DNA from 3 places in the Pseudoalteromonas sp. Isolate3 genome. Region 1 is predicted to be linked to each of the others. Evidence: predicted binding sites of a transcription regulator. Region 1 holds the regulator's gene; each other region holds the start of a gene.

Region 1 (4,351 bases):
TAACACTAACGGGACCGAATTTAAAGATTACCGGTAAAGGCTTAAAAGCCGATTTAAAAACCGAAATTGTTGAGTTAACTAACCATACACGAACCATATACTATGACCAATAAACTGAAGAAATTACTCCTGATCCCAAGCTTATTGATTGCGTTTTCCGGCACCGCTGCCGAGCAAACTGGCGCACAAATTAGCATTAGCTCAGATCGCCAAGTTGGTAAACTAAAAGATGGCGTTGGCATATTTGAAGGTAACGTAGAGATCGTGCATGGTAATCGTCGTATTACAGCAGAACGTCTTGAAGCACACGGCGGTGATACCGAAGGTACAGTAGAGCTAATTATTGCAACAGGCAAACCAGCTTACTTCGAAGAAAAACAAACGGATGGTTCCGTAATGAGCGCCAGTGCTGAAGAAGTTCGTTATGATGTTGCGAAACGCTTCTTAACCTTAAACGGTGAAGCTGAAGTTACCCAAGCTGGTCAAAAAGTAACAGCGAAAAGCATTACCTATGATATGGCTCAGCAGCTTATCAGTGCTGAAAAAGACGAAAACTCATCAGATCGTGTACACACTATTTTAGTACCTGTTGAAAATAAAAAAGACAATAAAGGCCAACCATGAGCACATTAAAAGCAGAGCTTTTAGCTAAGAGCTACAAAGGCCGCCAAGTGGTTAAAAATGTCGGTCTGGAAGTTGAAGCAGGCAGTATTGTTGGCTTGCTTGGCCCAAATGGTGCTGGTAAAACCACGACTTTTTACATGATTGTAGGCCTAGTTCCGAGCGACAAAGGTAAAATTAGCATCGATGATAACGATATTACCCTTTTGCCAATGCACAGCCGTGCGAGGTTGGGTATTGGTTATCTACCGCAAGAATCTTCGATTTTTCGAAAGTTAACAGTTTACCAAAACTTGATGGCTATTTTAGAGACTCGTAAAGATCTAAATAAAACCACGCGGGAAGAAACTCTAAATAGCTTATTAGATGAATTTAGCATCCAACACATCCGTGATAGTCAAGGTATGGCTCTATCTGGTGGTGAACGTCGCCGCGTTGAAATTGCTCGCGCATTAGCCGCTAATCCTAAATTTATCCTTTTAGATGAGCCTTTTGCTGGTGTTGATCCAATTTCAGTGTTAGATATAAAGAAAATTATTGAGCACCTAAAAAATCGTGGTATTGGTGTACTAATTACTGACCATAATGTTCGAGAAACCCTTGATGTTTGTGAAAAAGCCTACATTGTTTCTCATGGGGAGCTAATTGCATCAGGCACACCTGAGCACGTATTAGCTGACCAAACTGTACGCGATGTTTATCTAGGCGAGCAATTTAGGCTGTAACCATTACGCCACCGACTAGAGCATCTGCTAGACTTATAACAATGACAATAAATCGATAATAACTTAACTGTCTTTGCACAGTTATCGATAACTTAAAAAAAGGATTGTTAGGGATACATGAGGCAATCATTACAGCTGCGCATGGGCCAGCAACTTACAATGACTCCACAACTGCAACAAGCTATACGTTTGTTGCAGCTCAGTACATTGGATCTCCAACAAGAAATTCAAGAGGCGCTAGATAGTAACCCTTTACTTGAAGTGGAAGAAGCGGATTACAACGAAGAAAGCATCGGCAAAAATGAGCAAAAAGCTGAATCTGACGATGTGCAAGTCAGCGCTTCTGCAGACGAAGCACCTAGCGAATATGAACAAGAAAGCAGTGATGCTCTAAATAAAGACACTGTAAGTGACGATTTAGCTATGGATGTTACATGGGATGAGTACATGAGTGCCGCTCCATCAACATCATCAGGGCCAATGCCAGAAGATGAATCTATTTATCAAGGTGCATCGACCGAAACCCTTCACGAATACCTTATGTGGCAATTACAGCTAACTCCCTTTAGTCCGACTGATGAAGCGATTGCTGTGGCAATTGTTGAGGCTATCGATGACTCTGGTATTTTAACGGTAAGCTGTGAAGATATCGTCGAGAGCTTTAATCAAAATAGTGATGAAGAAGAAATCGAACTTGATGAAGTCGAAGCGGTCCTAAAGAGAATTCAATTGTTTGATCCTGTCGGTATTGGGGCGCGTAGTTTACAGGAATGCCTGTGTATTCAACTTCGCCAATTCGATGCAAACACGCCATATTTAGCTGAAACTAAAATGGTTTTATCTGAGCATATCGAATTATTAGCGAGTCGCGACTATCGAACTTTGATGAAAAAGACTAAGCTTAAAGAAAATGAGCTTAAAGAAGTAATGACGCTAATTCACAGCTTAAACCCTAAGCCTGCGGATAGCATAGTACGCGAAGAGTCTGAGTACGTCATACCTGATGTATCAGTGAAAAAAGTAAAAGGTCGCTGGGTGGTTGAGTTAAACCCAGATAGTATGCCAAAGATTAGAGTGAACAGCCAATATGCGGCTATGTCTCGCTCTGTTAAATCAAGTAGCGACAGCCAATTTATTCGCTCTCACTTACAAGAAGCAAAGTGGTTTATTAAGAGCTTAGAAAGCCGTAACGATACACTATTAAAAGTGACCAACTGTATCGTTCAACAACAACAAGCTTTCTTTGAGCATGGCCCAGAAGCAATGAAGCCGATGGTGCTAAATGATGTTGCTGAAATGGTCGAAATGCATGAATCGACGATTTCACGAGTAACAACGCAAAAATATATGCATACCCCTAGGGGTATTTTTGAGTTGAAATATTTCTTCTCAAGCCATGTCAGCACTGAAAATGGTGGTGAGTGTTCTTCAACAGCAATACGCGCTTTAATCAAGAAGTTAGTCGCTGCAGAAAACTCGGCTAAACCATTGAGTGATAGCAAAATTGCAGATATATTGGCTGAGCAAGGAATTAAAGTAGCTAGACGTACAATTGCAAAATATCGTGAGTCTCTAGCAATACCTCCGTCTAATCAGCGTAAGAGTTTGATTTAGACGTTTTACATAGAAGGAAAAATGCTTATGCAACTAAATTTAACTGGTCGTCATGTAGAAATCACTGATTCATTAAGAGACTATGTAAACACCAAGTTTGCGAAACTAGAAAGGCATTTTGACCATATTAATAATGTTCATGTCATTCTAGATGTAGAAAAATTAAGCCAAAAAGCAGAAGCAACTTTACATGTAAACGGAGGCGAATTGTTCGCTTCTACAGAACATCAAGATATGTACGCAGCCATTGACTCGTTGATCGATAAGCTTGATCGCCAAGTCATTAAACACAAAGAGAAATTAGCTCGACATTAAATTATGAAACTAAGTTCACTTACTAATCAGGACTGCAGCAAAGCTGCGGTCCTTTTTAATAGCAAAAAAAGAATTCTTGAATATATCAGCGAACTGGCTCACCAGCAGCTTCCTCATTTATCTCAACAAGATATCCTAAATGCTTTACTCAACCGAGAGAAGCTAGGTAGCACCGGTATTGGCCGAGGTATTGCTATTCCACATGGCCGAATGAGTGGCGCCGATGAACCTCAGGCGTTTGTCATAGTGAGTGAATCCCCAATCAATTTTGATGCAATTGATAATCGCCCTGTTGACATTTTCGTAGCACTCATCGTACCAGATGGTGACTCTCAGCTTCATCTAAAGACCTTATCAACAATTGCTGATAGACTTAAAGATAAAGAGTTTTGTAAACAGCTGCGTAGCGCTACTACCGATCAGCAACTGTTTCAGGTTATATCAGCAGAGGCATAAATGGAATTAATCATTATCAGCGGTCGCTCAGGCTCAGGTAAATCGGTCGCTTTACGAGTACTTGAAGACTTAGGTTATTATTGCGTTGATAATATTCCAGTCAATTTACTGCCTTCGCTCGTGCGTAGCGTATCAGATAACTACGATAAAATAGCGGTCAGTATTGATGTGCGTAACCTTCCAAAAGAGCAGCAAGAATTTAATGATATTCTTGAGTACCTGCCAGGTTTCGCAAATCCAACACTTTTTTACTTAGACAGTGATGACCAAACCCTGATAAAACGCTTTTCAGAGACTCGTCGTTTACACCCATTATCCATTGATTCTTTGCCACTTGATCTGGCTATTAAACAAGAAAAAGTCTTACTCGATGTGTTGATCACTCGTGCTGATTTTATGATTGATACCACAGATCTCAGTGTTCATCAGTTAGCAGAATCAATTCGCGAAAAGATTTTGGGTAAAAAGGATAAAAAACTGATTATCACTTTTATGTCTTTCGGCTTTAAACACGGTATTCCAAAAGAAGCTGATTACGTATTTGATGCACGTTTTTTACCTAACCCACACTGGGAACCTGATTTAAAGCCGCTAACGGGTCTAGATCAACCAGTAAAAGA
Region 2 (4,351 bases), on a different contig from region 1:
TTCGCTGTTGACGCGGTGCCAATTGGTTCGCCTTTATTATCTATTGCCTGAATTTCAACAGTCGTGGCACTGGTATAAGTAACGATAAAATCACTTGCTGGCAATTCGCTGCCTTTACCTGGCTCAAGAGTTGCCGTCATTGTTGATGTGCCCGTATTGGCTTGATAACCAAACGCATCAACCGTTGGAATAGCAAAAATATCACCACCAATTTCACCATTAGCGTCCATACCTAAGCTATTTTGTTGGTTAAAGGCATCAGCTAACGCTAACCCCATTTGACCTAGCTGGTTTTGCGCTGGCACTAAAATGTCGTCACGAAATGCCAATAATCCACCTATTTTGCCTTTCAACTTACTTACATCAACTTCAAGCGGCACAGCTTTGCCACCGTTTACATCAAGTTTCAGCTCTTTAAAGTTCGGATCAGGATCGCCACTGAATGAAAACAAGTTAAATGTACCACTTTGCATGACAAGAGCTTGGCCTGAGCCTAAATACACTTGCTTTTCGCCGTTATTACCATCAAGGGTTTCAATATCAATCAGCTCAGATAAGTCACGAATCGCTTTATCGCGTTCATTGTATAAACCACTTGATACTGACTCACGATCAGTACCATGAACCGACGCAATCTTAGTATTCAAATCACTGATATTTTGGATCAGGTTATTTGCTTCTTCAGAAAAAATCTCTAGTTGCTCATTTACCACTGCTTTTTGGTCAACCACAATGCTCGATAATCTGTCCATTTGATCAATTAAGTTTTGTGCATCAGTCATTACCAGTGAACGAGCTACTGTTGATGACGGTTGATTTAAGCTTTCTTGTACATTGTTAAAAAACGAATTGACACTCGTTGATAAGCTGTTTGACTCTTCAGAAAACAAGCTATCTACACGGCTTGCTTCAGTCACAAATTGATCAAAGAATGTTTTATTAGAGGTATCTCTATTTAATTGCTTCTGCGCAAATTCATTCAGTAAGCGATACGTTTCACCACGACCCACTTGGTTGTCGATCATGGTTGTGAACTCTGTACGCTCACGCACATAGCCCTCGGTATTAACGTTGGCTATGTTTTTACTGGTGGTTTGTAAAAGCTCAGAATTAGCTCTTACACCGGCATTTGCTATGTCATATAAGCTAAATGACATCAGGGTCTACTCCTTAACGTACCAATGAAGCAGCGACACTTTGAAGCTCAACACGCTTCAATACCTGCTTAATTTTATCGGCATAATTTGGATCAGTTGCATAACCTGCTTTTTGTAACGAATCTAAAAAGGCTGCAGGCTCTGCAGTATTATTGAGTGCTTCTTGATAACGTGGGTTTTCATTTAAGAAATCCACAAAGTCGTTAACACTGTCTTTAATCGATTGATAAGAACGGAAACTTGCTTGCTTTTTAACTGGCACGCCTTGTTCAAACTCAAGCGTGACTTTGCTCGCTTTATCACCTTGCCAGCTCGTATCCGATTTAATATTGAATAAGTTGTTACTACTTGTGCCATCGGCTTTACTGATAATGTGTTTACCCCAACCTGTTTCAAGGGCTGCTTGAGCAACCATCACAGCAGGATTTAAACCAATCTTCTGTGCAGCATTTTTTGCGTGCTCCCAAACAGAGCTAATAAAAGACTCCACATCTTCAAAGCGGTTTTCTGTTTGCTCGTTTGCTGTTGTATCTGCGACAGCTTGCGGTTCAGCCTTAACATCAGTTTTGCTATCAACCACACCGCTTGCCCGTTTATCACTATCAAAGTCAGCAGTAGTTCTAAGCACAGAACCAGGAGTAAACTTCTTACCGTCAGGCGAAAGCTGCTGCACTATCAAGTCAGCTAGGCCGAGCGAGCCATTAGATGAAAGCTCAACCGACATTTGTTGATCATGCATCTCTTCAAAAAACTTAACGCCGCTTGAATTAAATGGGCTGTCTTTATCTTCAAACGCTTCATTTGCTTTACGCATACTTTTAAGAAGCATTTGAGTGAAGATAGATTCGAATTGTGCCGCCGCTTTTTTCAGCGCCTCTTTTGACGCATCGCTAGAGGCATCACTTTTCAAAGCACTTTGACGTAATGAGTCTAAGTTACCTAAATCAAAAAAGTTTTGCTTGTCGAGATGATTAGTATCCATCAGCTTTTTGACACAATAGTTAATAATGAAAAATAAAATGCAAAAATTGCGCCAACAAAAAACTATATAAATGAATAGCTAATAACTGATATAGGAATGGAGTGACTTCAGAACAAAGATTTGACTGATATCTGTGAGCTGAATGATTTAATAACTACTTGAAACAAAAACGCGCTCGAAAGCGCGCTTTAATTTAAATGATAACCAGTTGCCCGTTTATCGCCCCCGCTTCTTTTAAAGCTTCTAGAATCGCCATTAAATCACCCGGTGCGGCCCCAACCTCATTGATGGCTCGAACGAGATCATCAAGATTAACACCAGGGTTAAATACAAAAGCACGTGAGTCATCTTCATTAACATCAATAATGCTTTGATTTGTGACAGCGGTTTCACCTTCACTTAAGGCATTTGGTTGTGACACATTTTGCAGCTCAGCAATAGTGACCGTCAAACCACCGTGCGTAATAGCCGCAGGCTGCAGCTTCACATTTTTACCAATCACAATTGTACCAGTGCGCGAGTTAACAATAATTTTTGCAGCGGTGTCTGCCGGCTTAAACTCTAAGTTTTCAAGAGTAGACAAATACGCAACACGTTGAGATGCATCACGCGGTGCCAATACACGAACTGAGGCTGCATCGATTGCCTGCGCGCTATCAGGGCCAACTAAATCATTAATTGTTTGCTCTAAGCGTTTTGCCGTTGTGAAATCAGGGCGGTTTAAATTAAAGGTAATGTAGTCACCTTGCATAAACGGGCTCTTAATAGCACGCTCTACAATGGCACCGTTTGGAATACGACCTACCGTTGGCGTGTTAATAATGACCCGGCTACCATCAGCTCCTTCAGCACCTAGACCACCAACAACTAAACTGCCTTGTGCAATCGCGTACGTATTACCATCAACCCCTTTCAAAAAGGTTTGTAATAAGGTACCACCGCGTAAACTACCTGCACTCCCGATAGACGAAACCGTAATATCTATGGTTTGCCCTGGTTTTCTGAATGCCGGTAGCTCTGCATGAACAGCAACGGCTGCAACATTTTTAATTTTAGGTTTTAAGCTATCTGGTAAAGTAATACCAAAGCCATTTAACATGGCTTTAAAGCTCTGTTGAGTAAATCTGCTTTGTTCACCTGTGCCTGGCAAACCTACAACCAAACCATAACCGACTAATTGGTTTGCACGAACACCTTCAACCATAGATACATCTTTGACTCGCTCAGCCTGTGCAGAAAACTGCAGGCTAATTAAGCAAAGAGCGATGATGTATTTAAACCCATTCATGACTTTGTTCCTCTAAAATGGGAAAAGCGAACTACTAAAGAAACGAGACAGCCAACCTGCGCTTTGTGTTTCTTGAATTTGCCCTTTACCTGAATATTGAATTCGCGCATTGGCAATTCGGTTTGATGTTACTGTATTACTAGCTGAAACATCTTCTGGACGAACTAAGCCTTCAAGGCGAATAAACTCTTCGCCAGTGTTCAACGTAAGCCATTTTTCACCGCGAATAACTAAGTTTCCATTGGGTAAAACACGCATCACGTTGACAGAAATATCACCAAATAAGCTGTTTGATTGATTAGACTTTGAGTCACCTTTAAACGATGCCCCCGAGCCAATACCAAATTGAATACTATCACCACCAATGTTAACTGGATTACCTCCCAGACCAATTACTGGATCTAAACTCGCATCCGTTTCTTTATCTGTTTCGGTTTTAGCTGCTTTGGTCGCTTGAGTAGACTCTTGCAATTTAACAGTGATGATATCGCCAGCGCGTAGAGCCTTTTTATCTGAGTACAAGTCATTTGATGAATAACTATCAAACAACGACCCCGTTGGTACCATAGGCTCTGTTGTAGGCTCCGGGTACATAGGCGCATAGTAAGGGTCATCCTGAACCACATGATGATTTTGCGTTGTCATACAACCACCCAGCATTAATGCTGCCGATGTGACTAAGATAATATTACGCATGCTGCCTCCTACCCATTAAAGCTGCTGATTAATGTAACTAAGCATTTCATCAACCGCTGAAATCACTTTTGAATTCATTTCATAAATTCGTTGTGTTTCAATCAAGTTAACGAGCTCTTCTGTCACATTCACGTTAGACGTTTCAAGAGAACCTTGAACCACACTGCCTAAACCATCGATACCTGGGTTACCTTGCACAGGCGCACCACTAACAGCGGTTTCTGTGTA
Region 3 (4,351 bases), on a different contig from region 1:
AAGGATAACGACTTTGCAGCTGGCGATGCAGGGCCATGCCGTCCATTTCATCCATTCTTAAGTCAGTGATCACCGCATCATAGGTTTGGCTTTTTAGCGCTTGTAATGCCTCAATGCCACTTTCAACAGTACTTACCAAGTAGCCTTTAGACTCAATTCTAATCGCCAATAACTTTAATAAACTAGCATCGTCATCAACTAATAGAACTCGTGGTTTTGTTACTTCATTCATGGTTACTGCTCCTTGGTTTCTTCACGTAGCAGAAGTTGTTGTTCGATAGTCGCAAGCGACGATAAGGTTTTTTCCATTTCATCACTCAGCGCTTGCTTTGCTTGTTTTGCCGCTAAACTTTGCTGTAAATATTGCTTTTGTAACCAAAGATACTGCTTAATATCATCTGGCCAATAATAAGCACGGTCGCTTTTATCAAGCAGGTTAAGGGCCTTTTCAGGTTCTGAAGCAGCGAATAAACATATCGACTCAAAAAGACGTTTTAGTTCATTCTCACCAACATAATTTACTTTGTCAGATTTTGCTTTAAAGCCACCACACTTGGCAGCATGCCATGCAATAACGGTACTTGCGGACGGATACAAAGGCTCACTTTTTGGTCGAGGTTTAGGGTTAGGTTGCCCATCAGGTTTAACCTCTGCTTTCGGCTCTACTTGTTCTGGCTCAACATTCTTTTGCGTGAGCGTGCACCCAGTTATAAAAAACGTGCCTATAACAAGCATAAAACTGGCTTTATTAGCTAAGCCCATATCAGTTAACTCCTTGGGTTAATTGAATTGGTAAAATGGCTGTAAATACACACCCTTGAGGGTCATTATCAGTAATAGAGAGCTTACCGTTTAATTGCTCAACGGTTTCTTTGACTATGGTTAAACCCAGTCCGCTGCTCATTTCAGTATGTTGTTTTGCATTCTTGCCTTGGTAAAAAGCCCCGAACACAGCGGCTTTTTCAGTATCATCAATGCCTTCGCCTAAGTCGCTTACATTCAAAATTAATTGCCCCTGCTTTAAGCTTGCCTTGATTATCACTGACTCATGTTCTGGCGAAAACTTTAACGCATTTGAGGTCAGCTGAATAAGCACCATTTCAAGTAGTTCTATTGATATAAACAAGGCCTTATTTGGTAACTCGTTAACCCAAACAATGGATAAGTCACGCGCAGATAATCGGTGCTCAAAATGACGCTCAATTTTATTCATCATCACGTTAAAATTAAGCTCGCTCAGGCTTTGCTTACTAGTGCGGATAGCGTTGTAACTCAATAAGCTTTCAATCATGACTCTAAGTCGCACCATACTTTGTGTTATTAGCTCAAGGACTGCTTGTTGCTCGCTATTGATTGGGCCAACAATTTCATCTGCAAGTAAATCTGTGCCTTCAACCATAGAAGCTAGGGGGGTTTTCAACTCATGTGTCACATGACGCAAAAAAGTATCTTTTTGCTGCTCAAGCATATGTAACTGTGCTTGTACCCATTCAAGTTTATTGCCTAATTCAACTAATTCTGAAGAACCACGAACATGAATTTTTTGCTGCCAGTGCCCTTGCCCTAATTTATCAATAACATTGGTAAGCTCTCGTAGGCGTCCGCTGATCCGCCATAGAAATCCACCACCTACCAATAGCGTGAGTGGAATTAATGCTATTAACCAATTAATAAATGAAGCTTGTAGTGCTTTTAATTGCTGTTGGTTTTTTGTGATCCGTAATTCATTTTGCTCTTTAAGCCAGTTTGTTTGTTCACTGATAAGCTTGCTAGCAGGAGCAAACAGCTCACCATCTTGCTTTTGTTCAACTAGCAAATGCTGCTCTGCAAATTGTAATACCTCAGCAAGCTGACGCCACTGCGACACATAATCAGCTGTAGGGCTCAAAAAAATAAGCTCATCAACACTTTGCAAAGAAGATTGCCACTTGTTAGCAATCAGGCTATCGAGAGATTCACTCTTAAGCACCCAATTTTGTCGAGTCGCCCTTTCTAAACTATTTAAGTCTTGTTTAAGGTTATTGAATGCTTTGGTAAGTTCGTAATTGTCACCGACGATTTCTTGGGTCAGCGCAAGCTGCTTATTAAGGGCATTTAAAAACAAAATCACCACTAAAGATAACGGCAGTAAAGACAGCAAAATACTACAAACGAACTGACCAATGAGACTAGGCCGCCAGTTGACTAACTGTTTCATTTTTATCGCTACTTTATTTTGCATATTCACTCTCAACATAATTGCTGATGCTGATTATTAGTGAATAAACTTAGACACTCGCTGAATCCGACCTTAAAAAGTACGGACTTTTACCCAAAAACTGATACATAGTTGCTATTTAGCAACACGCTAACTCATTGAAACAAGGTGAATAAAGCTTAGTCGCCTAAAAAGCGTTGCAAAAAAGACACAATACTCTGTAACTATTTCGCATTAAAAACCACACAAAATATATAACCCACTGATAATTAACACATTTAAAAACTGGCACCAATTTTGATAACTACAAAGTAAATTAGTCATTTAGGACACAAAATGAAGATTACGGCCATTTCAGCCGCAGTGTTGATAAACCTAGTTACGGTAGACTGTTATGCATTCGATCTGCAAACGACTTTTAACGAGCTAGATAAAGACAGTAACGGCTTTTTGAGTGAAGCAGAGGCATCTGAAGATGCATTATTACATAGCAACTTTACTCAAATAGATAGTAACCAAGATGGTCAAATTTCATTTTCTGAGTTTCAGTCGTTTATTCAATAGGAGATTGTAATGAAACAACTTTTAGCAGCGTTTTCGCTCATGTTTTTGGTTATCAGCGCTACCGTTTTAGCATCACAAATGGATGTTCGATTTGCTAAATTTGATACAAACGCCGACGGTGAGATTTCTTTAGCTGAAGCGACTAAGCACGATAACTTACTTAAGCAATTTGCCGACCTAGATGAAAACGGCGATCAAGTTTTGTCTGAACAAGAGTTTGAAAAATTCAAACCTTAACGGCTTAAAGTGCTTGCCATAATCCCAGAGGGAATGTGTAAACGGATTTAAATTATGGGAGTTAAATTATGGCAAGCACTTTTATTTATAAAGGAGTGTAATTATGAGAATTTTCTGGCTTGCTTCATGTACCTTAATTACAATAAGCTTCAATAGCTTAGCATTAGATGTAAAACAAAGATTTGATCACTTAGATAAAGACAAAAATGGCTTTTTGTCTTTGCAAGAACTGTCATCCCAACCACACTTGCAAAAACGCATGGCAGAGTGGGATACAGATAAAGATCAACAAATTTCGCTCCTAGAATTTAAACACTATTTAACAAACAAGAGTTAAAGTAATGTCAAAATTAACCTTTGCCAGCCTAATTTTATGTTGTGGATTTAGCACATTGGGTTTTGCTGCAGATAGTATTGGTGAAAAATTTAAACAACTTGACCGTAATGACGATGGCTACCTTACTCGCTCAGAGTCTGCAAGAGATCCTGCTCTATGGTCACGTTTTAAAAATTACGACAGCGATAAAGATAATAAATTATCGCTGAGTGAATTTAAGGTCTACGCAAGTAAATAAAAATGTCTATTTGATTATTTAATTGCTGCTGAGTTGCAGTTTACTGCAACTCTGATAATGTTTTCATAATTCAATAAAAACTATTAGAAGATTATGAAACTCATCATCAGCTTACTGGCAACAGCTTCGATAAGTTGTTTTGCCAATACCACAGTAATTTACAATGTAAATGGTTACACACCAACCTACAAAGGTGAAACTCAACACTTTTCAACACTGGTTTTTAAAGACGGTAAAGTTGTAAAAACCGGTAATGACTCAATCAAAAAAAGCTTTCCTGATGCCACCACGATTGATGGCCAACAAGCCACGTTATTGCCTGGTTTGATTGATGCCCATGGCCATGTGATTGGTTTAGGTAATAACCTTTCACAACTTGATGTTAGAAGTACTCGCTCGGCAGATGAAGTTGGCAAAATGCTAGCTGAGTTTGCTAAAGATAAACAAGGCTGGATCATTGGTCGAGGTTGGAACCAAGAGCAGTGGCCTGGTGGACAGTTCCCAAATGCTGCTGATTTAGACAAGTATTTAAAAGATAAACCCGTAGTGCTTTCTCGAGTTGATGGCCATGCTGTGTGGGTAAATTCAAAAGCAATGGAGCTTGCAGGTATCACCAAAGAAACTCGCTCTCCTGCCGGTGGTGAAATTATAAAACTGGATTCTGGTTTACCTTCAGGGGTATTCATTGATAAAGCCGAAACGCTTATTACTCAGCATGTACCAAAAGCAAGCCATGCCAGCATTAATACTGCATTAGATAATGCAGGTAAACATCTAC

The links. Region 1 encodes sigma-54, which starts transcription at its own class of promoters, with help from an activator protein. Its sites were predicted from a motif close to GTTGGCACGNNNNTNGNNT; they were not measured.
Region 2: the regulator sigma-54 is predicted to act here: its motif matches at 2,177-2,195, upstream of flgJ (flagellar assembly peptidoglycan hydrolase FlgJ).
Region 3: the regulator sigma-54 is predicted to act here: its motif matches at 2,482-2,500, upstream of L1D46_RS00455 (EF-hand domain-containing protein).

The regions. Positions count from the first base shown of each region.
Region 1 covers NZ_JAKEVN010000002.1:43,051-47,401, forward strand. Annotated here, with positions in the region: gene lptC (LPS export ABC transporter periplasmic protein LptC) at 1-113, shown strand, start outside; gene lptA (lipopolysaccharide transport periplasmic protein LptA) at 103-624, shown strand; gene lptB (LPS export ABC transporter ATP-binding protein) at 621-1,346, shown strand; gene L1D46_RS01020 (RNA polymerase factor sigma-54) at 1,464-2,960, shown strand; gene hpf (ribosome hibernation promoting factor) at 2,988-3,275, shown strand; gene ptsN (PTS IIA-like nitrogen regulatory protein PtsN) at 3,279-3,731, shown strand; gene rapZ (RNase adapter RapZ) at 3,732-4,351, shown strand, end outside.
Region 2 covers NZ_JAKEVN010000113.1:7,230-11,580, reverse strand. Annotated here, with positions in the region: gene flgK (flagellar hook-associated protein FlgK) at 1-1,157, opposite strand, end outside; gene flgJ (flagellar assembly peptidoglycan hydrolase FlgJ) at 1,171-2,139, opposite strand; gene L1D46_RS17110 (flagellar basal body P-ring protein FlgI) at 2,333-3,427, opposite strand; gene flgH (flagellar basal body L-ring protein FlgH) at 3,440-4,123, opposite strand; gene flgG (flagellar basal-body rod protein FlgG) at 4,139-4,351, opposite strand, start outside.
Region 3 covers NZ_JAKEVN010000001.1:98,231-102,581, reverse strand. Annotated here, with positions in the region: gene L1D46_RS00470 (sigma 54-interacting transcriptional regulator) at 1-232, opposite strand, end outside; gene L1D46_RS00465 (hypothetical protein) at 235-762, opposite strand; gene L1D46_RS00460 (HAMP domain-containing sensor histidine kinase) at 764-2,221, opposite strand; gene L1D46_RS00455 (EF-hand domain-containing protein) at 2,534-2,761, shown strand; gene L1D46_RS00450 (hypothetical protein) at 2,771-2,998, shown strand; gene L1D46_RS00445 (EF-hand domain-containing protein) at 3,102-3,335, shown strand; gene L1D46_RS00440 (EF-hand domain-containing protein) at 3,340-3,573, shown strand; gene L1D46_RS00435 (amidohydrolase) at 3,667-4,351, shown strand, end outside.